3 regions of the Streptacidiphilus sp. MAP12-16 genome follow, and region 1 is predicted to be linked to each of the others. Evidence: riboswitches for the same ligand, from Rfam matches in the RefSeq annotation. Region 1 holds a riboswitch; each other region holds the start of a gene.
What was found. A riboswitch is a leader RNA that binds a small molecule or an ion and turns the genes downstream of it on or off. The one in region 1 is predicted to bind cyclic di-AMP.
Positions count from the first base shown of each region.

Region 2: it holds a riboswitch for cyclic di-AMP, as region 1 does, so the genes downstream of both, ABIA33_RS33845 (hypothetical protein) here and ABIA33_RS25770 (C40 family peptidase) in region 1, are expected to answer to the same signal.
Region 3: it holds a riboswitch for cyclic di-AMP, as region 1 does, so the genes downstream of both, ABIA33_RS01090 (transglycosylase family protein) here and ABIA33_RS25770 (C40 family peptidase) in region 1, are expected to answer to the same signal.

Region 1 covers NZ_JBGCBY010000021.1:70,788-78,222, forward strand. The annotation lists gene ABIA33_RS25750 (urease accessory protein UreF) at 1-597, opposite strand, end outside; gene ABIA33_RS25755 (urease subunit alpha) at 671-2,449, opposite strand; gene ABIA33_RS25760 (urease subunit beta) at 2,442-2,753, opposite strand; gene ABIA33_RS25765 (urease subunit gamma) at 2,789-3,091, opposite strand; cyclic di-AMP (ydaO/yuaA leader) riboswitch at 3,766-3,916, shown strand; gene ABIA33_RS25770 (C40 family peptidase) at 3,919-4,407, shown strand; gene ABIA33_RS25775 (Gfo/Idh/MocA family protein) at 4,486-5,478, opposite strand; gene ABIA33_RS25780 (8-amino-7-oxononanoate synthase) at 5,593-6,762, opposite strand; gene ABIA33_RS25785 (hypothetical protein) at 6,759-6,959, opposite strand; gene ABIA33_RS25790 (hypothetical protein) at 7,045-7,435, opposite strand, start outside.
Region 2 covers NZ_JBGCBY010000037.1:61,743-69,177, forward strand. The annotation lists gene ABIA33_RS33815 (serine/threonine-protein kinase) at 1-822, shown strand, start outside; gene ABIA33_RS33820 (TetR/AcrR family transcriptional regulator) at 799-1,404, opposite strand; gene ABIA33_RS33825 (nuclear transport factor 2 family protein) at 1,492-1,908, shown strand; gene ABIA33_RS33830 (hypothetical protein) at 1,939-2,133, shown strand; gene ABIA33_RS33835 (MarR family winged helix-turn-helix transcriptional regulator) at 2,267-2,773, opposite strand; gene ABIA33_RS33840 (FMN-dependent NADH-azoreductase) at 2,878-3,531, shown strand; cyclic di-AMP (ydaO/yuaA leader) riboswitch at 3,763-3,936, shown strand; gene ABIA33_RS33845 (hypothetical protein) at 3,940-5,148, shown strand; gene ABIA33_RS33850 (PaaX family transcriptional regulator C-terminal domain-containing protein) at 5,232-6,071, opposite strand; gene ABIA33_RS33855 (Asp/Glu racemase) at 6,146-6,886, opposite strand; gene ABIA33_RS33860 (fumarylacetoacetate hydrolase family protein) at 6,989-7,435, opposite strand, start outside.
Region 3 covers NZ_JBGCBY010000001.1:241,338-248,772, forward strand. The annotation lists gene ABIA33_RS01075 (helix-turn-helix domain-containing protein) at 1-477, opposite strand, end outside; gene ABIA33_RS01080 (GPP34 family phosphoprotein) at 668-1,390, opposite strand; gene ABIA33_RS01085 (D-alanyl-D-alanine carboxypeptidase) at 2,711-4,102, shown strand; cyclic di-AMP (ydaO/yuaA leader) riboswitch at 4,338-4,491, shown strand; gene ABIA33_RS01090 (transglycosylase family protein) at 4,476-5,741, shown strand; gene ABIA33_RS01095 (chemotaxis protein) at 6,072-7,184, shown strand; gene ABIA33_RS01100 (hypothetical protein) at 7,279-7,435, opposite strand, start outside.

The DNA of each region.
Region 1 (7,435 bases):
GAGGGCGTCGGTTCCGGCGTGGGCTGCGGCTTCGGCGGCCCGATCGGCGGCGGCGGCGACGGTGGTCAGGTCAGGGGTGAGCCGGGCCAGGACGGCGGTGGCTTGGAACGGGTCGAGGCCGAGCAGTCGCACGCAGGCGGTGACCGGTCCGGAGACGCTGTCGTAGGCGGCGGCCGACGCGGCGTCGTGCGGGCTGAGTCCGGCGGCCGCTGCGGTGCGGCCGAGGACGACGGGCTGGTGGGCGCCGCGTGGGCGGTCGGCGGCGAGCTGGTCGAGGGTCGGGTCGGGCCAGATGGTGCGGGCTGCCCGGATCAGCTGGCGGCCGAGCCGGCGGGAGACGGCGCGGAGCGCCGGGGAGGGGATGCGGGCGTCGGCGGCGTCGTCCAGGGTGAGCGGGTCCAGGTCGCCGCGGGCCGCCGCCGCGGCGAGCGCGGCGGCGGTGAGTCCCGCGGTGTGCAGGCGTCCGGTGCAGAACCCGTGCAGGGTCGCGGCGTCGTGGACACGCCCTGCCTTCACGGCGGCTTCAACACCGCCGGAGTGGGCATGGCCCCCGGCCGGGAAGCGGCCGTCGGAGAGGAGCAGGAGTGCTGGGTTCATCACCGTCCCGGGTGTCGGTGGAGTCAGGGGTGGAGTGAGAAGTACGGAGTGAGGCGGCGGGTCGGAAGAGGGATCAGAACAGGAAGTAGCGCTGCGCCATCGGGAGTTCCGTGGCAGGCCGGGGTTCGACGATCTCACCGTCGATCCGCACCGTGAAGGTGTCGGGATCAACGGTGACCTCGGGGCGGGCGGTGTTCTCGTGGAGATGGTCCTTGGTGACGCCGCGGGTGTTGCTGATGGCGGTGAAGGTCTTGCCGATGCCGAGGTCGTGGGCGAGGCGTTCGGGCAGGCCGTCGTCCAAAGCGGAGCCGGTGACAAAGTTGAGCGAGTTGGCCGCCGGGGCGCGCCCGATGGCGCCGAACATGGGACGGGGCAGCACGGGCTGCGGGGTGGGGATGGACGCGTTGGCGTCGCCCATCTGCGCCCAGGCGATCTGGCCGCCCTTGATGACCAGGTCGGGTTTGACGCCGAAGAACGCGGGGGTCCACAGGACGAGGTCGGCGAGCTTCCCGGTCTCGACGGAGCCGATCTCGGCGGCCAGGCCCTGGGCCACCGCCGGGTTGATGGTGTATTTGGCGACATAGCGACGTGCACGGTTGTTGTCGGCTGGCCCGTCTCCGGGCAGCGCCCCTCGGCGGCGCTTCATGACATGCGCGGTCTGCCAGGTGCGCATGACCACCTCGCCGACCCGGCCCATCGCCTGGGAGTCGGAACTGATGATGGAGATCGCGCCGAGGTCGTGCAGGAAGTCCTCGGCGGCGATGGTGGAGGGGCGGATCCGCGACTCGGCAAAGGCCAGGTCCTCGGGCACGCTGGGGCTGAGGTGGTGGCACACCATCAGCATGTCCAGATGCTCGTCCACGGTGTTGCGGGTGTGCGGGCGGGTCGGGTTGGTCGAGCTGGGCAGCACGTTGAGCTGCGAGACGACGGTGATGATGTCCGGCGCGTGGCCGCCGCCTGCGCCCTCGGTGTGGTAGGCGTGGACCCCGCGCCCGGCGATGGCGGCGAGGGTGTCCTGGACGAAGCCGGCCTCGTTGAGGGTGTCCGTGTGGATGGCGAGCTGCGCGCCGGTCTCCTCACAGACGTTGAGGCAGGCGTCGATGGCGGCGGGGGTGGCGCCCCAGTCCTCGTGGATCTTGAAGCCCATGGCTCCGGCACGCAGCTGCGCCCGCATGGACTCGGCGTTGACGGTGTTGCCCTTGCCCAGCAGGCCGAAGTTGACGGGGTACTGCTCGGCCGCCGCGAACATCCGGGCCAGGTGCCAGCCGCCGGGGGTGATGGTCGTGGCCTTGCTGCCCTCGGCGGGTCCGGTGCCGCCGCCGAGGAGGGTGGTGACGCCGGAGGCGAGGGCCTCCTCGAAGATCTGCGGGCAGATCAGGTGGACATGGGCGTCGACGGCCCCGGCGGTGAGGATCTTCCCGTTGCCGGAGATCACCTCGGTCTCGGGGCCGAAGACCAGGTCGGGGTGGACCCCGTCCATGGTCTCCGGGTTGCCCGCCTTGCCGAGGGCGGTGATCCGCCCGTCGCGGATGCCGAGGTCGGCCTTGACGATGCCCCAGTGGTCGAGCACGACCACGCCGGTGATCACCGTGTCCGGAGTGCCCTCGGCGCGGGAGGCGCGGGACTGGCCCATGGACTCGCGGATGACCTTGCCGCCGCCGAACACGGCCTCGTCGCCGCCGGCGCTGAGGTCCTGCTCGATCTCGATGAGCAGGTCGGTGTCGGCGAGGCGGATGCGGTCGCCGGTGGTCGGGCCGTAGAGGTCGGCGTAGCGGCGGCGGGTCAGTGAGAGTGCGGGCTCGCGGGAGTCGCGGCCGTCACGGGAGTCGCGGGCGTCGCGGGCGTCAGTCATCGAGGCTTCCCTTCGTCTCGCCGCGCAGGCCCAGCACCTCGCGGCGTCCGCCCAGCGGCACGAGCTCGACCTCGGCGGGGATGCCGGGTTCGAAGCGGACCGCGGTCCCGGCCGGGATGTTGAGGCGCCGGCCGTGGGCGGCGGCCCGGTCGAAGTCCAGACCGGGGTTGGCCTCGGCGAAGTGGTAGTGCGAGCCCACCTGGATCGGGCGGTCGGCGGTGTTGACCACGGCAAGGGTGGTCACGGGGCGGCCGAGGTTGAGCCCGACCTCTCCGTCCGCGAGCAGCACCTCTCCAGGGATGATCCCGGGGACGACACCGGGAGCCGTCGGCGCGGCGGTCATGCGATCGGCTCGTGGACGGTGACGAGCTTGGTGCCGTCGGGGAAGGTCGCCTCGACCTGGACGTCGTGGATCATCTCCGGGATCCCCTCCATGACGTCGGCGCGGGACAGCACCTTGCGCCCGGACTCCATCAGCTCGGCGACGGTCCTGCCGTCGCGCGCGCCCTCCAGGACGTGGACGGTGAGTATCGCAACCGCCTCCGGGTGGTTGAGGCGCAGTCCGCGTTCGCGCCGGGCCCTGGCGACGTCTGCGGCCACATGGATGAGCAGGCGTTCCTGCTCGTGCGGGGAGAGTCTCATCGGCGATCACCTCTGGGGGCGTCCCATGCAGGCTGCTTGGGGGGAGGGGACGCGGGCACGCCGTCGTGCCGCGGGAGGCCGTCGGGACGCGGCGGGGGTACCGGCCGTGGTCGGCGTCGCACACGGGCCGCACTGCCCGCCGCCACCACGTCCGATCCGCGCCCGGCGGGGTGGATCGTGTGCCGACACGTTAGCGGACCGGCGGCTCGGAAGGTCAGAGGCACGAGCCGGATCCGCCTCGCGCCACCGGCAGCGGAGCGGTGCCATCGGGCGCTCGGGCGAATGATCGACGAGCCGGCGGAATACCGGACTCCGATACTCACCGGAGATCACCAGGAAGATCACCGGGAGATCACGGGAACTCCTGGGAGATCACCTCGACGAGTGATCGGCGAACGCCCCTAATAGGCGGAAGATTTGACTCCCTATCAGCGTCTGACGAGGCGTCATCGCAGGTCAGGCCATATTCCCGAGATCCGTGTGAAATTTATCAACACCCTTGGAAACAACCGGAATCCGATCCCGAAACCCGAGGTGACAAGAGTCACAAAAGGCCGTCGCGACGTGAAGATCCCATAAGAACGTGGCAATACTGACGGCCGAACAGAAAGTCCCCGCCACCCAGGCGGGGCGGTCCGGCCGGACGCCGAGTCTCGCCACCGGTCGGACGCCAGGTGCACAACACACCTGACAGGCGAGAGCGGGAGACCCAATCAAGGCGGGACGGCCGGACCGTCCCTTGGGGTGAAGCCACCACGTGGCCGGGCAGCTTTCGGAGCCCGAACCCGACAGGGAGACCTTTCGTAGGCGGTTCCGGAAGGAAGCGCATGACTGCGTCCGCGATCACCCATGCCCCGAAGCGGAACCTGAACAGCCGCCGCTGGCGGGCCGGGGTCACCTCAGCGCTCACGCTGGCCGCCGTGGCCGGCAGCACCCTGCTGGCGAACAGCCCCGCCGATGCCGCGACGATCGAGGCCAAGGCCCTGAGCATCGCGGCATCAAAACACGGCGACCCCTACAGCTACGGCGCCGCAGGCCCCAACCGGTTCGACTGCTCGGGCCTGACGTACTACTCGTTCAAGCACGCCGGCAAGAATCTGCCACGCACCGCGCAAGCCCAGTACAACAGCGTCCGGCACATCTCCAGGGCCAGTCTGCGCCCCGGTGACCTGGTGTTCTTCCACTCGGGCAGCTACGTCTACCACGTCGGGATCTATGCCGGGTACAACCGGATCTGGCACGCCCCGCACTCCGGCTCGTACGTCAAGCTGGAGCGGATCTGGACCGGTTCGGTCTGGTTCGGGCGGATCGGCTGACGCCTGCCCCCCCTGACGCCTGCCCCCCTGACGCCTGCACCCGGCCGGCTGACGCTCTGCGGCGGAGGGCTGCCGACGTCACTCGCCCGGGTAGCGAACTCCGGTCTGCGCCCGGGCGGCGTCGAGGATCTCCATGACCTCCAGGGTGTCCTGCCAGGACACCAAGGGGCTCTCCAGGAGTCCTGCGCGCAGGCAGCGCATGGCCTCCTCGGCCTCGTGTGCCAGGCCGACGCCGGTGCGGGGCAGCTCGAACACCTCCGGTTCCACCGACTCGCCCTCGCCCCGGTAGAGCGAGATGCGGTCGGGACAGAAGAACGGCGCGGAGAGTTCGATCCGCCCGAGCGGGCCGCTGACGACGGCGCGCACGGGCGTGGCCGCGACGAGGCCGCAGCTGAGCGTGGCCAGCGCGCCGGACTCGTAGCCGAGCAGCAGGCCGGTGTTGGCGTCCACGCCCTCGGGGGTGAGCTTCGCCCAGGCCGACACACTCTCAGGGCGGCCCAGCAGCAGGTGGGCCAGGGAGACCGGGTAGACGCCCAGGTCGAGCAGCGCTCCCCCGCCCAGCTTCGGGTCGCGCAGCCGGTGCGCCGGGTCGAACGGACCGGCGAGGCCGAAGTCGGCCTGGACGGTGCCGACCTCGCCGACGGCCCCGTCCGCCACGAGCTCGACCAGCTTGCGGATCGCCGGGTTGCAGCGCATCCACATGGCCTCCATCAGGAACAGGCCGCGGCTGCGGGCGAGCTCCGTCAGCTCCCTGGAATCGGCGGCATTGAGGGTGAACGGCTTCTCGCACAGGACGGCGCGCCCGGCCTCCAGACAGAGCGCCGCCGCCTCGCGGTGCGCGTGGTGCGGGGTGGCGACGTAGACGATGTCGACGTCGTCGTCGGCCGCGAGCGCCGCCCAGCTGCCGTGGGCGCGGGGGATGCCGAAGCGGTCCGCGAAGGCACGGGCGGACGCCTCGGTGCGCGAGCCGACGGCGACGATCTCGGCGTCCGGCAGCAGTTGCAGGTCCTGGGTGAAGTCGGCGGCGATGCTGCCGGTGGCGAGGATGCCCCAACGGATCTTCTGAGTCATGAGGTCATCCCACCGCGCCGGCACCGCCGCCGTCCAGCGGTGTCCACCGAAGGCCTAGCCATGCCCTCATCCGCGCTCGCGGCGTTTCAGACCGACCGGTCAGACCGACCGGTCTTAGCGCCGCGGGTCGGTCCTGACGATCACTTCCACGGCGTGGCCGATCTGGTCCTCCGTCAGGTCCGCGCGGGCCGTCAGCCGCAGCCGGGACCAGCGGTCGGGGACGGACGGCGGGCGGAAGCAGCCGACCAGAAGGCCCTGCTCCCGGCAGGCGGTGGCCCAGGCCAGCGCCGTCTCCGGAGCGGGCACCCGTACCGACACCACGGCGGCGTCCGGTACCGACACGTCGAGGCCGCTCGCGGCGAGGCGGGTCGAGAACTCCCGCGCCACATGGCGGGCGCGTTCCGCGCGCTCCGGTTCCTCGCGGATCAGCCGCAGGGCGCCGAGCGCAGCGCCGACCGCGGCGGGCGCCAGTCCCGTGTCGAAGATGAAGGTGCGGGCCGACTGCACCAGGTGCTCGATCACCCGCCGCGGGCCGAGGACCGCTCCGCCCTGCGAGCCCAGGGACTTGGACAGCGTCACGGTGGCGACCACGTCGGGCGCACCGGCGAGGCCGGCTGCGGCGAGTGCACCGGCACCGCCCTCGCCGAGCACGCCCAGTCCATGTGCGTCGTCCACGAGCAGCGCGGCGCCGTGCGAGCGGCAGGCGGCGGCGTGCTCGGCGAGCGGGGCGGCGTCCCCGTCCACCGAGAAGACGGAGTCGCTGACCACCAGTGCCCGGCGCTCGGACCGTACGGCCAGCTCGGCCCGGACGGCGTCCGGCGAGCGGTGGGCCGCCCGGGCGACGCGGGCGCGGGAGAGCCGGCAACCGTCGATCAGCGAGGCGTGGTTCAGCGCGTCGGAGACGATCACAGTGTCGTCGTCGGTGAGCGCGGTGACGGCGGCGAGGTTGGCGGTGTAGCCGGAGGAGAAGACAAGCGCGGCCTCCGCACCGCAGAAGGCGGCGAGTTCGGCCTCCAGCTCGGCGTGCAGCGCGGTGCTGCCGGTGACCAGGCGGGAGCCGGTCGAGCCGCCGCCCCAGCGCAGGGCCGCGTCGGCGGCGGCGCCGGTGACCCGGGGGTGGCGCACCAGGCCCAGGTAGTCGTTGCCGGCCAGGTCGAGAAGCTGCTCGTCCGCGGCGCGGGGGCGCAGGGTGCGGACCAGGCCGGCACTGCGGCGCCGCTCGGCGGCGTCGTCCAACCAGTCGAACGGGGAGGTGAGCTGCGCTGTCTTGTCGATCCCGGTCAACCCGAACACGCTCCTCGCTGGGCCTGCTGCCACTCGCACACCGGACACAGCGGTGCTCCCGGCGTGTCGGCCGGATAGTCGGTCGGCTCGCCGCAGAGCACGCAGTCGGCGACCGGGGCGCCGGGCGCGGCCGGACTTCGCCGCTCGGCGGGGGGCTGAGCGGCGTCGCAGTACGGTTCGGGCTCCACAGCGGCCATCCTAGGGTGCAGGACCTGACGGGTCTGGCCGCAGGGGTCCGACCTGAGGTGTCCGGCCTGAGGTGTCCGACCTGAGGTGTCCGGCCTACGGGGTCGGCGTCGCCTTGGACTGGTCCGTCTGCCAGGCGAGCGCGGAGGCCACGGTATAGGAGAGGAACCAGGTAGGGGTGTCGAGCTCCGCCGTTGCGGGACGGCCGTCGGCGAAGGCCGACTGCACGATGGCCACCGTCCTGCCGATCGCGGCGACATGGATCTCCGTCGCCGCACTGTCCGGGTCCTGCGACGTCGGCTGCGCGGCCGTCGGACTGCTCGACGGCGACGGCGACGTCGTGGGCGAGCCGCTCGGGACCGAGGTCTGCGCGGTCCCCGGCGTCCCCCGCTGAACGGTCAGTGACGGCGTCACGGACGCGGACGGGCTCGCGTGGGACACGGTCGCCGGAAGTCCGCCGGCCGGCTGCTGGAACTGCAGATCGGCC
Region 2 (7,435 bases), on a different contig from region 1:
ACCGCGGACGGCATCGGCCCGCCGCCCGCCCCTCGCCTGCCGCCGGCTCCCCGGAAGGCTGACACGTCCTCAGCCGACGCCGCCCGGAGGCTCCGCCGCCGCCGGGCGGTACTGCTCGGCGCGGGTGCCGCCGGGGTCGCCGTCGCGGCGGCCACGGCCGGTGCCCTCTTCCTGGCGACGGGTTCGGACGCCGGTTCGCAGGCCGCGAACGGGCAGTTGGCCACCGCGAGCGGCAGTGCGGCAGCGCGACCGACCGCGACCGGCTCCGCGACGGCTTCCTCCGCGCGGCCGACCACGGCCGCCCCGTCCTCTTCTGCGTCCCCTTCTGCGCCGCCGTCCGTGTCGCCGTCAGGTGGCACCGCCGCGCCGCCCGTCGTTCCCGACGGCTTCAGCCTCCAGCGGGACCCGGCGGGATTCTCCCTGGCCGTTCCGACGGGCTGGGCGCGCAGCACCGACTCGGCGGGGCGGGTCTTCTACCTCTCGCCCGACGGCGCCTTCCGGATCGGTATCCACCCGACCCCACCGACCGTCGGCGCGCTCGCCGGGCTCCAGGCCCAGGACACGGCCGGGCCGCGCACCAATCCCGGCTACCGGAACGGCAGTGTGCAGGCCACCGTCTTCCACGGGACCACGGACGCCGCCCTGTGGCAGTGGACCTGGAACGGCTACCCCGGTGACGGCTTCGGCGCGCGCCAGGTCCAGGACCTCTGCTGGACCGAAACGGGCCGCAGTTACGACTTCTGGGTCTCCGCGCCGGTGAAGCAGCTCAACGAGGCCGACCACTACTTCCAGATCGTGTCATCGACCTTCCGGGCCGGTTGAGCCGGACGCTCCCGACCGCGCCGCCTCGATCAGGACGCGCGCTGCATCCCGGGCCTGGCCTGCGGGTTCGGTTGATCCGCTGATCGCCGAGCTGGTCATCGCGCCCTCGGCGAGCAGGGTGAGCTGGCCCGCCAGCGCGGCAGGCAGGCCCGCCGCAGAGACCAGGTCCGCGAGGTACCGCCGGAAGGCGGCCTTGTGGTCGCGGACGGCTTCGGCGACGGCAGCCGAGGTGGCACCGAGCTCACCGAAGGCGTTGACGAACGCGCAACCGCGGAAGTCGGGTTCGCCGAACCAGAGGTGCAGCCAGTCGAAGACGGCCAGGACGCGGTCCTGCGGCGACTCGCAGGCGTCGACGTACCGGGCGAGCCTGTCCAGCCAGCGGGCGTCACGGCGGCGCAGGTACGCCTCGACGAGATCGCCCTTGGACGGGAAGAGCTGGTACAGGCGCTTGAGCGAGACCCCCGAGGCCGCGCGGACCTCGTCCATGCCGACGCTCTGCACGCCCCGGGCGTAGAACAACGACTCGGCTGCGTCGAGCACCCGCGTCAGAGGGGCCCCGGCCTGGGCGGTCTCCACATTCATCACTGCCGTCCTTGCGAGAGAACCAACGTTCTCCTAGAGTAGCCGACAGTGCGGAGAACGAACGTTCTCCGTCGGAAGGAGCCCGCTATGACCGTCCGACCGCCCGTCCCCCCGTTCACCGAGGAGACCGCACGACTCAAGGTCCAGGCCGCGGAGGACGCCTGGAACAGCCGCGACCCGGAGCGCGTGGCCCTCGCCTACACCGAGGACTCGGAGTGGCGGAACCGCGACCGGTTCGTCAACGGCCGCGCGGAGATCGTCGCCTTTCTGCGCGACAAGTGGCAGCGCGAGCTGGGCTACCGGCTGCGCAAGGAGCTCTGGGCGTACACCGGCAACCGGATCGCGGTCCGCTTCGAGTACGAGTGGCACAACGCCGAAGGCCAGTGGTGGCGCAGCTACGGCAACGAGAACTGGGAGTTCGACCCGAACGGCCTGATGTCCCGCCGCTTCGCCAGCATCAACGACATCCCGATCACCGAAGCGGACCGCCGCCTCGCAGGTTGAGATCGACCCGCCACCAGGCAGACTGACCCCATGAGCGACAGACGACCCAGCGCGAGCGACATGGCGGAACTCGTCAGCCGGTACACCCGCCCCCAGGGACTGGGCGCGGGCGAACAAGCGCGGCTCAACGCCGCACTGCGCCTGCGGCGGCTTCGACAGCAGGACCCGAAGCGCTGGGCGCAACTCATGCGCGCGGTACGGCCGGAGCCGCCGGACGAGACGTGAACGGGAACATCGCCGGGCACGCCGGGGCACGCGGCGGCGGAGCGGGCGCGCCGCCGCGGCAACAACGCAGCGCGCACCACCGATTGGCGTGATTCTTGCGGCCGCCTCCGGACTCGATCTACGGCGGCAGCTCTCAGCAGGTGTTGATTTCGGCCACGACCTGGCAGGCGTTGGCCGGACCGCCCGCGCCCGCGATGTAGTGCGAGGCCAGGGCCTGAAGCATGGCCCGCAGTTGGGCCTGCTGGTCGGGGGCGAGCGGCGCGAGTACGGCGGCTTCGGCGTCCTGGATCGCGCGCTGGGCCGCGGCCAGTTGCCGGACTCCGGCGTCGGTGGCGCGGATCAGGCGGCTGCGGCGGTCCGCCGGGTCCGCGATCCGTTCGACCAGGCCCGCCTTCGCGAGATCGTCCACGAGGTAGACCATCACCGTCCGGTCGACGCCCAACTGGCGGGCGAGCTCCGCCTGGTTGCGCGCGCTGTTGTTCGCCGCGCCGGAGAGCGCCTCGAATCCGCGGTGGCCGTGCGGGATCTCGGCGACGGCCTGCCCCATGGCAGAGCTGTACGCGCGGAAGCACTGTGCCAGCAGCCACCCGAGGCTGTCCTCGAGCCCTGCCGGCAGGAGGGCTGGTTCGTTGGCGGTCACGGGGCCCAGCCTAGTGCAAGCTTTGCTTGACATATAGTCTGCGTTGCAGACAGTCTTGTCGACAGACAAGCTGTGTTACCACCTATCTATCTGCGAGGCCCCCCATGGCGCACCTGCTCCACATCGACTCCTCCGCACTCGCGGCCGGCTCCGTTTCCAAGGACATCGCCACCACGTACCGCAAGGCATGGCAGGACGCACACCCGGACGGCACTGTCACCCACCGCGACCTCGGCCTGGCCCCCGTTCCGCCCCTGCTCGAAGCCGGCATCACGGCCGGATTCGTGCCTGCCGAATCCCACACGCCGGAGCAGGCGGCGGCCTTCGCCGTCCGCCAGCAACTGGTCGACGAGGTCGTCGAGGCCGATGCCTACCTGCTGAGCGTGCCCATGTACAACTGGGGCATCCCGGCCACCTTCAAGACCTGGCTGGACCAGATCATCGTGCACGGCCAGACGATCGCCTTCGGCGACAACCCGCCGCTGGGCGGCCGTCCCGCCACCGTGATCCTCAGCTACGGTGGCGGCTACGACCCGGGCACCCCGCGCGACGGCTGGGACGCGGTCCAGCCGTACCTGGAGACCGTCCTGGTCAAGGCGCTCGGCCTGGACGTCACCTTCATCAAGGCCCAGCTCACCCTCGCCGGCAGCAACCCGGCGATGGCCGACCTCATCCCCCTGGCCGAGCAGCAGCGCGAGGCGGCCCACACCGCGGCGGCGGTGCGGGCCCGCAGCGTCGCGGCCGCACTCACCGCCTGACCCGCGCCCGACCGCTCCGACCTGCCCGGACGGTACCGGGCCCGCCCTGCCCCGCCAGCGGATTTCCCGCTCGGCGGGGCAGCGCCACGCCAGGGCACCGTCGGCGTTTCCCCCCGCACTGTGAGTCGGGGCACATTTCATTGTCCGATTCACATAAGTATGTCTAGCCTGCAGTCTCCGCCGTGGGCGGACCTGCCGCCGGGACGCCGAATCCTGTCCACTCGCCGGCGGGAAAACCGAGCACCGAATCGGACAGGAGCGGGGGAACCAGGTCAGTTGCCGTGCCACGCGCACGCCCGGACGGGCGTGCCGGTTTCGGCTCGGGGTGAAGCCGCTTCCCCGGGCGGCCGGGCTTCCTCAGGCCCGAACCCGACAGCTCACCTCGCAGGCGTCACGAGGAAACCTGCCATGAGCTTTTGGACCACCCCTGCGCGCTTCGGCGCGATAGCCGGCGCTGCCGCGCTGGCCACCGTCCCCCTGGCCGGCACGGCGCACGCCTCCGTCAGGGTCACCCAGGACCGGATCACCCCCAGCTCCATGACCGCCGGTTCCGCCACCACGGCGAGCCTCAGGGTCCACTCCAGCTCCTGCTTCACCGCGCGGACGCTGGGCGTGGGCATCCGCGACGCGGTCGGCAACAACCTGGACTTCCCCGGCTCGGCGTCCAACGTCCGGATCTGCCCGGGCGGAGTCTCGATCACCACCGGCAGCCGCACCCTGCCGACCGGCAGCTACACCCAGTTCGGCTTCTGGCAGGACACCGCGGGCAGCTGGCACAACCTCTCCTCCCGCACGCTGACGGTCTCGGCCGCCTCCGCGTCGGCACCGGCGACCGCGCCGACGACGCCGCCCACGAGCGCCCCGACCAGCGCCCCCACCAGCACCCCCACGACCGCGCCCAGCACGCCGGCGGCCGCCCCGGCCTCGCCGCTTCCGGGCAAGTCGCTGACCTGGTCGGACGAGTTCAACAGCCCCATCGCCTGGGGCTCCCGCTGGGTCGGCACCACGAGCACCGCGTTCCAGTACGGCAACCACAACCCGAACGACAACAAGCTCGACTGGCTCAGCGAGAGCGCCGTGAGCGTCGCGAACGGCGTCGCCACCTTCACTGCCACGCCGTCCTCGAACACGCTGGAGAACGGCAAGCAGGCCTGGACCACCGGCCAGCTCACCACCGAGGGCTCGACCGAGGGCTTCCAGGTCAGGACGGGCGACTACGCCGAGACGCGGGTCAAGCTGCCGTCCGGTACCGGCGCCTGGCCGGCCCTGTGGACGTGGAAGAACGGCAACGGCGAGGTCGACTCCTTCGAGTACCACCCCGACAACCCCAACCTGCTGGAGCTGACCAACCACGTCAACGCCGCCCACGACTACTACACCAACAGCGGCGCCATCAGCCCGAACTCCTGGGTGACCATCGGCACCTACTACGGCGCCAACTCGGTCGACTGGTACGTCAACGGCACCAAGGTCTACTCGGACGGCGTGGGCGTCGGCGCCAACTGGTCGGCCTACCTGAACCTCAGCCTGTCGGTCAGCGCCGGGCAGTACCACCCCTCCCCCACCAGTTCGGCACCTATCACCTTCGCGGCCGACTACGTGCGCGTCTACCGCTGAGCCGTCCCGCTCGGGAAGCTCTCGCCCGGCGCATGTCCGAAGGCGCGGCACCTGCATCGTGAGCAGGTGCCGCGCCTTCGGCCTCAGGTCCCCGGGACCTGCTGCTCCAGGCCGGTCACCTTCCGGACGTGCAGCAGGCTCGGTTCGGCGAGCAGCACGTGCAGGCGTTGGAAGACCCTGCGGGCCTCCACTGCGTTCCAGTCGTCGGGGAGCAGCTCGGCCGGTAGTCCGGGGTCGAGGTAGGGCAGGCGGCGCCACTGGGTGAGCATCGGCGTGTAGCAGCCGAAGGCTTCCGTGGGGTCGATCTCGGGCTGGTACTCGAATCGCTCGGCGACGGGCGCGTAGGTGTCGGTGAACGACGCGTACTGCGCCTCGATGGCCGGGAAGTCCCACCAGCCCTCCACTGCGGTGCGCAGGTCGCTGAAGGCGGCGTACTCGGCGGTGAAGAGGTGCACGTAGTCGCTCAGCCCGAGGCGTTCCAGCGCGCTTCGGGCATCGTCGAGCAGCCGGGCGGGCGCCAGCCACACTCCTGGCGCGGTGTTGCCGAAACCCAGCCAGGTGAGCCGGGTGCGCAACTGGTAGCGGTGGGGGCGCGCGGACTCGGGCACCGAGAACACCGCCATCACCCACCCGTCGGCCAGGTCGGCGGGCTCCAGGTTGCCGAAGATGCGCCGGTCGCCCTCGTCGAACACGGCGTGCACGGCGGGGCTGAGCCGGTATCCCGTCGCTCCCTGCCGTTCGGGTTCGAGGATGCCCCGCTTCTTCAGCCGGGAGATCGCCGACCGCACGGCCGTGCTGTCCACGTCGAGCTCGGCCATCAGCACGATCAGGTCGGCGATGGAGATCCAGCCGCCGAGACGGCGGGCGAACGCCCCGTACACCGTGTTGATCAGGGAGCTGGGCCGGGTCGTGCTTTCCGACATGATCGCCTTCCGTCGAGTGCGGTGGCGATCCTACCGAGCCGTAGGGCCACGTCGCGGCCCGAGGCGCTGCGGTGTCATCCGGCGGCCGCCGGAGCCGGTGCGAGCGAGCTGTCCGCGTAAGCGCCGGAGAGCAGGTGTCCGGCGCCGGGGGCGATCGCGGGCAGGTCGAGGGCCCGGAGCAGTTGGTGGGCGGTGCAGACCGCAGCGGAGACGACGGGCCTGCCCAGCAACTGCTCGGCCTCCTCGATGGCTCCCAGCGACGGCATCTGGACGCAGGCGGACAGCACGACGGCGTCGGCGTCCTGGTGTTCCAGCGCCCGGGCGATGCCCGGCAGCAGAGCGGGGTCGTGCGCGGCGACATCGAGGTTGTCAGGGATCTCCAGGGCCGCGTAGTCGAGCACGGTGATGCCCTCGTGGGTCAGGTAGTCCACGACGGTCCTGGTGAGCGGGCGCAGGTAGGGGGCGACCAGCGCGATCTTCTTGGCGCCGATCGTGTGCAGGCCGTGCACCAGGGCTCCGGCGCTGGTGACGACGGGGGCCGGGGCGCCGTTCTCGACGGTGCGATCGTGCAGGCGCTGCTCGGAGACGCGGTGGTAGCCCCGTCCCATGCTCATGATGGCGACCAGGCAGGCGTAGCCGAGCACGTCGACGTGGGCGTCGGAGAGTTCCACGGCGCACCGGTCGGAGTCGGCGTCCATGGCCTTCAGCTGCTCGGGGGTGACCCGGGTCATCCGCATGCGGCTGGAGTGGAACGTGAAGCGCTCGGGCGCGATGGTCTCGCGGGCCCGCAGGATGGCGGGCACCTCGGTTTCCATGGTGACGTTCGAGCTCGGCACGATCTGGCCGATGCGGTAGGTGCGGGGCGACACGGCAGGGCACTCCTGTTCCTGGGGGGTGGGACGTGCGGTCGGCGGGCGTCAGCGGGCGTCGACCACGGGGTTGCTCAGCGTGCCGATGATCTCGATCGTGGCCTCGACGGTGTCGCCTGGCGTGAGGAACTCCGGGGGCACCATGCCCGCGCCGACGCCCGATGGTGAGCCGGTGGAGATGACGTCGCCGGGCTCCAGGGTCATCCCTGACGAGATGTCAGCGATCAGGCGGGCGATGGAGAAGAGCATGTGGCGGGTGTTCGACTTCTGCTTGACGACTCCGTTGACCCGTAGCGACAGGTCCAGCGCCATCGGCTCAGGCACGTCGTCCGCGGTGACGACGGCCGGGCCGAAGGGGGCGTAGGAGTCCTGGCCCTTGGAGAAGAACCACTGGCCGGAGCGGCGCTGGTCGCGGGCGCTGATGTCGTTCATGATGCTGTAGCCGAAGACGTGGTCCCAGGCGTCCTGTTCGGCCACCCGGTGCGCGGTCCGGCC
Region 3 (7,435 bases), on a different contig from region 1:
GATCAGATCCTGCCGGACCATGCGGATGTCGGTTCGCTTGTCGATCTGCTCGGGTGTCGCCTCGGGTTGGATGCCGGCCACGACGGCGTGGGCGTATTCACGCGTCTGCAGCAGCCCCGGCACAAAGAGCGACTCGTAGTTCCGTACCGCGATCGCTTCGGCCTCCAGGCCGATGTAGACGCTGTAGGGGACGTCTCCGAAGGCGTGCCACCAGCCGCGCTGGCGGGATTCCCGAGCCATCGTCATCAGGCCGTCGACCATGGACTCGTCAGTGACGCCGTAGACCTCGCAGAGGTCGCGGACGTCGCGCTGGCTGATGCTGCGTCGGCCGTTCTCCAGCCGGCTGATCTTCGACTGGGAGACCAGCAGTTGCTGGGCCACGTCCTCAGCGGTGAGACCCTTCTGCTCGCGCAGCCTGCGTAGCTCCGCGCCGAGCCTGCGACGGCGGACGGTGGGATTGATGCTGGCGGACGACACAGGTCCTCCGGCTCTCGTCTTGGCGGCAACGGGATTGGTTGGAATCCCTTCTCTCCAGCAGGATGCCACCGTGAGGGGTCCTCATGTGGGCCAATCCGCTGGGATCAGGGCGCGCGCGCAAACGCCGACCGCCGCCCCCCGCCGCGAGGGTGGTCGCGGCAAGGGACGGCGGTCGGCGGATCAGGAGGGGTCAGCGCGCGGCGGCACGCACCATCCCCGGTAGTGCGGAAGGGCGTCCGGTCGGCCGGGCAACCGGCCGTCCGGGGGCGGTACCCCGGACCTGGGGCGCGGGAAGACCGTTCTGCACGTCCATGACGGCGTGCGCGACCATCCCGCCAAGCGGGTCGTACCGGATCAGGTCCCGGAGGCGTGACCTCGAGGAGCGACCCTCGTTACCCGGGTAGAGATGCTTCCCAAGACCCACGGCGTGGGCCAGGGCTGCCAGCGCGGCGGTCCGGGGGTCCGGGGGTACTCCGGTCCGGATGGCCGTGTCCAGCCGTTCCTTGATCGCGCTGTTCGTGCAGTCGTCGGACGCCTGGTACCGCGTCGTCGGCAGTACCCCGCACACCTGTCCGGGCACTGCCCGCACCATGTCGCACCGCTCCAGGTGCGCCAGGTACGTCTGGCGCAGCCCCAGGCGGGGCCCGCCGATCCAGTGCACGGCACGCACCGCACTGCCACGTCTGCGCAGCAGTTCGAGCGCGTGGTCCAGTGTCGGGTCGCCGGTCGGTCGTGGATTCACCACGGCGATCCGGTCCCCGTCCGGGACTATTCTTCCAGCCATGGCCAGCTCGACGAGCTGTGCCCCGGCCAGTCCGAGGTCAAGGGTCTGCGGTTGCGCGGTGGTCCCGGTCTGCGGGTCCAGCGCGAGCAACAACAGTTCCTCGGGAATTGTTCTGCGGCTCTTGCCCATCCAAGCCTCCCCGCGTGGATGAAGACAGAGTGACGCCTCTCACACCCTGCTGTCGAGAGTGCCTCGAGAGTGACACGACACCGTGATCTCGGGAACCGTCCCGGCGAGCCTCACGTCTGCCAGTGGAGTGGCTGGTACGACAAAGGAATCGCCGGTGAGAGCCGCTGCGAGCCAGCGTTGTCGTGGTTGTGAAAGAAACTTGAAGGAGGGGCGTCCGGTTCCGGGCGCTTCTTCGGGCGTGCGAGGAGGTTGGGTTACGTGGGCGAGTCCCCCGACAGGGTGGAGCGGAACGGCGAAGCGGGCGGGAGTCGGGCGGCGAAGCCCGAAACCTGGCTCGCTCGGTCCGGCACGGCCGAGGCCGACGCCGAGGCCGGAGCCGCCGCCAGGCGGGACCCCCGGGAGAGCGTGCGCGTCTCGCCTGCCCCCGGCGCGGGCGCGGATGACCGCGTCGCCGAACCCACCAGCCACGAGGTGCGCGTCGACTCGCCCACGACGGCACTGCGCGTTGCTCTGGACGAGCCCACCCGCACGCTCCGCCAGTCCGCTCCCCCGGACGACGGCGCCCGGGAGCATGTCGAGCCCGACGCGGACGGCCAGGCGCCGCGGGCAGAGCAGGAGGTAGAGGTATACGCAGAGGCAGACGCAGAGGCAGAGGCAGAGGTAGAGGAGCAGGAAGAAGCGGTCGCCGCCGATCCCGGCACCCCACCCACCGACACCCCTCCGCCCCCCGCCCCAGCCCCGACGTCGGCTCCTGCCTCGGCTTCAATCTCAACCCCGGCTTCGACCTTGGCTCCGACCCCAACCTCGGAACCGACTCCGACCGCGCCGACGGAGTCGACCTTGTCTCCGGCTTCGGCCCCATCCCCGGCCTCAGCGGCGGCTCCCACCCCGGCTTCGACCTCGGCCCCAACCCCGGCCTCAGCGGCGGCTCCCACCCCGGCTTCGACCTCGGCCCCAACCCCGACCTCGACTCCGATCCCAGCCTCGCCCTCGACCACGACCACGACTTCGGCCCCAGGCCCGACTCCGACCCTGACCTCGGCCCCGACGTCGGTCGCAACCCCAGCCCCGACCTCCCCGCAGACCCCAGCCCCGGCCTCCGCGCCGACCCCAGCCCCGACCTCCCCGCCGACCCCAGCGCTGGCCTCGGCTCCGACCTCCGCGTCGCCTTCGGCCCCGGCCTCCGCGCCGCCCTCGGCTGCACCGCCCGCGGAGCGCGCCCCGCACGCCCCGCGCGGCTCGCACCCGGCAGGCGCGCGGGCGTACGGCGAAGGGGCGAGCGCAGCGGCGATCGCCGCTGCGGCCGAGCAGACCCGGCCCATGTCGCAGGTCGCCCCGCCCCTCCCCGACACCGCAGTCTCCCCCGCCGAGCACCGGCCAACTCCCGCCGCGATCCAATCGTGGGACGCCTCGCCCTCCCCCGAGACGACCTCCGAGGCACTGGAGATCCTGGCCACCCTCAGCAGCCGTCCGGCCTCCCCGCTCCGCCGCGCGATCAAGCGGATCAGTCTGTGGGGCGGCCTGCTGTGCCTCGTCCTGGCGATCCTGGCCGTGGTCCAGGTGCTGCGCCCGCTGCCGAAGGTCAACCTCCGGCTGACCGCCGACTCGACCTACGCCTTCACCGGCTCCACCCCGGCCCTTGCCTGGCCCGCCAGCGGGCAGGCGACCGCCGAGGTCCCCGGTCTCGGCACCCTCGGGCACAGCGGCTCGGACAACCCGGTGCCGATCGCCAGCGTGACCAAGGTGATGACCGCTCATCTCGTCCTCAAGGACCACCCGCTGAGCACGGGTGAGCCCGGGCCGACGATCACCGTCGACCACCAGGCCGCGCAGGAGTACACCACCGGCCTGGCCGGCGGCGAGTCCGTGATGAAGGTCACCGAGGGTGAGCAGATCAGCGAGTACCAGGCCCTGCAGATGCTGCTGATCCCCTCGGCGAACAACATCGCCCGCCTGCTCGGCCGCTGGGACGCGGGCTCTGACGCCGCGTTCGTGACGAAGATGCAGGCCGAGGCGACGGCGCTGGGGATGTCCAAGTCGACCTACACCGACCCCAGCGGCCTCGACGGAACCACCAGGAGCACCGCGAACGACCAGCTCAAGCTGGCCGGAACGGTGATGCAGGACCCGGTCTTCCGGGAGATCGTCAGCACCCCCTCGTTCACTCCGCCCGGGAACGCGTTGACGTACAACAACAACAATCTGCTGGGCAAGAACGGCGTCATCGGCATCAAGACCGGCTCCAGCAGCGCGGCCCTCGGTTGCCTGATGTGGGCGGCGCAGCAGCAGATCGGTGGCACCACGCAGACCATCGTGGGCGTGGTGCTGAGCCAGCCTGCCTCGAAGAGCACCGGCGGCTGGCTGCCCTCGGTGCTGATCAACAGTCAGAAGGTCGTCGTCAGTGCCGAGGGCACGCTGCAGGCGCACACCGTCGCGAAGAAGGGCGACGTGGTCGGCTACGTGGACGACGGGCTCGGCGGCAGGACCCCGGTCGTGGCCTCCAAGGACGTGACGGTCGTCGGCTGGAGCGGGCTGTTGGTGAACGTCACGCTGGTTGCCGCCGACGGCGGGGTTCCGCACACCGGCACGGCGGGCACGACGGTCGGCATGCTGGAGGTGGGATCCGGGCAGAACGCCCAGAAGATCCCGGTCACGCTCCAGCGCGAGCTGTCCCAGCCCTCCCTCGGAGCCAGGCTGACCCGACTCGGGTAGCCGCTTCCCTCCTTCTCCCAGTGACCCGGTGCACCTGTGCACCGGGTCACTGCCGTTCGTGCGGGTGCGGTGATCCATTCAAATGCCCACATAACGGCACCAGGTGGGACCACCGGCGGTGACGGGCATCACAAACCATTGTGGTTTCAACGGCCGCCTGCCTAGCGTGCGAGGCGTCCGCACTTATGCGGAACAGACACCTCCGGAACGCCGAGTCCTGCCACCGGAGGCGTCGAGACCCGACACACCGCACCACGGCAGGAGCGGGGGACCCAGGTAAGTCGCCGCGATCACGCGATCGCGGCTAGGGGTGAAGCCGTGCAGCGCACGGCCGGGCAACTCCAGCCCGAATCCGACAGCTCACCTCGTAGGCGTGGGAGAGGAACTCTTCTTCATGCTGTCCAGCACCGGGCGCCGTCGTGCCCCGAAGGCCCGCCGCAACACCACCCAGCGCCTTATCGCCTCGGCCGGCCTGACCGGCGTCGGCCTCGCCATCCCCCTGGTCAGCGCGACCACCGCCTCTGCCGCCTCCGTCTCGACCTGGGACGCGGTCGCCCAGTGCGAGAGCACCGGCAACTGGTCGATCAACACCGGTAACGGCTACTACGGCGGGCTCCAGTTCTCCGCCTCCACCTGGGCCGCGTACGGCGGCACTCAGTACGCGTCCTCGGCCGACCAGGCCACCAAGGACCAGCAGATCGCCGTCGCGGAGAAGGTCCTCGCCTCGCAGGGCCCGACCGCCTGGCCCGTCTGCGGCCCGCAGGCCGGCCTGAGCCAGGGCGGCGCACCCGCCTCCGTCAACACCTCGTCGTCGTCCACGACCTCCTCGTCCTCCTCGGCGTCCGCGTCCTCCGGCGCCACCACTCCTTCCACCCACTCCGCGTCCACCTCTTCGACCACCACCCCGTCCGCCGGCACCACCGCCGGCAACTACACCGTGGTCTCCGGCGACTGGCTCTCCACCATCGCCGGCAAGGAGCACGTCTCCGGTGGCTGGCAGCGCCTCTACGCCCTCAACAAGTCCACGCTGACCGCGGGCCCGAACGTGATCTACCCCGGTCAGCGTCTCTCCCTCGGCGGCGGCGTCGCGTCCAAGTCCTCCACCAGCTCGGACGCCGGCTCCAGCACGAGCTCCAGCACCACCGCCAGCACTGACGCCGAGTCCGGTTCCGACGCCGCCTCCGCTGCCGCCTCCCACTCGGCTTCCGGCTCCGGCTCGGCGGTCACGCAGGCCACCCAGGCCGTCTCCGCCGCCACGACCAGCAGCACCGTCAGCGGCAACATGGCCGCCGCGGTCGCTTTCGTGAAGGCGCACGTCGGCGACGCCTACGCCTACGGCGGCACCGGCCCGTCCAGCTGGGACTGCTCGGGTCTGGCGCAGGCCGCCCTGGCCCAGGCCGGGATCTCCATCCCGCGCACCAGCCAGGAGCAGGCCTCCGCCAGCACCCGCGTCTCGCTGAGCTCGCTTCAGCCCGGTGACCTGCTGTTCTGGTCCAATGACGGCACCGCTGCCGGTGCATACCACGTCGCCGTCTACGTCGGCGGCGGCGAGTACGTCGAGGCCGCCAACCCGGGCGCCGGTGTCAAGACCGACACCATCAGCAACTGGGCGCCGGACTTCGCCGGCCGCATCAGCTGATCGCAGCTCTCCTGCCTCACCGCCCGGCATCGTGCCCCTGCAGCCGACGAACCGTCAGCCGCAGGGGCACGATGCTGTCGGCTGGGCCGCCGCCGCTGACGCGGAGCGACGTCTCGCAAGCGCGCCTCGCGCCTCCTTGCCGGGCATCGCGGGTCGGCCGTGGTTCGATATGAACCAGTTCGCGGTATTCGCTTCCCGCCCGTTTCGCGCGCCCGGCCGAGTCGCGGCCGGTGTGCGGCGCTGGTTTCCTGGAGCAGGCGCCCGGTCCGCTTCGCGGGGAGGCGTTCACCCCGGTTCACGCCGAGCCAGACCACAGGAGAGGGCGCACCATTGCACACCATCGAACTGACGCCGGCCGTGTTGGAAGACCTTCGGCGTCCCCGGCGCTACCCGGCCGTGTCACTGCTGATGGCCACGCACCGCCGCGAACCCGACAACGCACAGGACCCGATCCGGCTGCGCAACCTGCTGGCCGAGGCGAAGAAGCGCATCGCGGCCGACCCTGAGGTCTCCCGGGAGAGCCGGATCGACCTGGAGCGGCAGCTGGACCAGGCCGCGTCCCAGGTCGACCTGGTCCATGCCGAGGACGGCCTGCTCATCCTGGTCGCGGCCGGTGAGCACCAGGTGTGGCAGTTCGCCGCGCCCACCGCCCCGCCGGAGCGCGTCCTGCTGGAGTCCACGTTTCTGACCCGGAACCTGATCGCCGCCCGGCAGTACCGGCGCCCGTACTGGGTGCTGACCCTGTCCTTGCAGGCCGCCCGACTGTGGGAGGGCACCGAGGACGCGTTCGCCCCCGTCACCGGACACGGGTTCCCGGTGGAGCCCGAGATCCCCGACCCGCAGGACGCGATCCCCGGGCCGAACTTCGGCAACCGTCCCAGTTCAAAGCGCGACGAGCGGGTGCGCCAGTACCTCCGGTCGGTCGACAGCGCGCTCGGCAAGGCCCTGGCCGCGGAGCGGCGGCCGGTCTTCGTCGTCGGTGCGATCGGCGACGTCACCCGCTTCGAGGAGGAGTCGGACCATCAGGTGGACGTGGCCGGCCGGCTGGACCACGGCGGGCTCGACCAGGTGACCGGGCACCAGCTCGCCGAGCTGCTGCGCCCCACCTTCGCCGCACACGCGAAGGCGCGGACCGCGTGGGCCCTGGACCGGCTCGACGCAGCCCGCGGGCAGCGCCTGTTCGCCGGCGGCGTCGACGAGGTGCGGCAGATGGTGCGGGCCGGACGGGTCGCGCTGCTGCTGGTCGAGGAGCACCTGCAGGTGTCCGCTGAGGCGGTTGGCGAGCATCTGGTCGTCCCGTCGGGCGGCACGACCCGGGCAACCGTGGACGACGTGGTCGACTCGATCGTCGAGGCCGCGGCGGACTCGGGAGCAGAGGTGCGCTTCGTTCCCGACGACACGCTCAGCGACGACGGCCGCATCGCCGCTGCGCTGCGCTACTGACGGCTACTGGCTACTGGCGGCTGCTGACGCGTGCCGCAGCCCCGCCGCCCGCCCCGCCCTCTTTCCGGGGCCGGCGGCGGGGCTGCGGCACGCGTCAGCCTGGTCCGTGCGAGAAGGGGTTGCCGAGGCTGCTGGTCCTCAGGGCAGCCCGCCGGGCCTTGAGATGCTCCTCGCGTGCGGTCCTGGCGGCGGCGCGAGTGGCGTGGTGTGCGGCCCTCACGTCGGCTCCCGCCGCGTCGGCCGGGACTCGG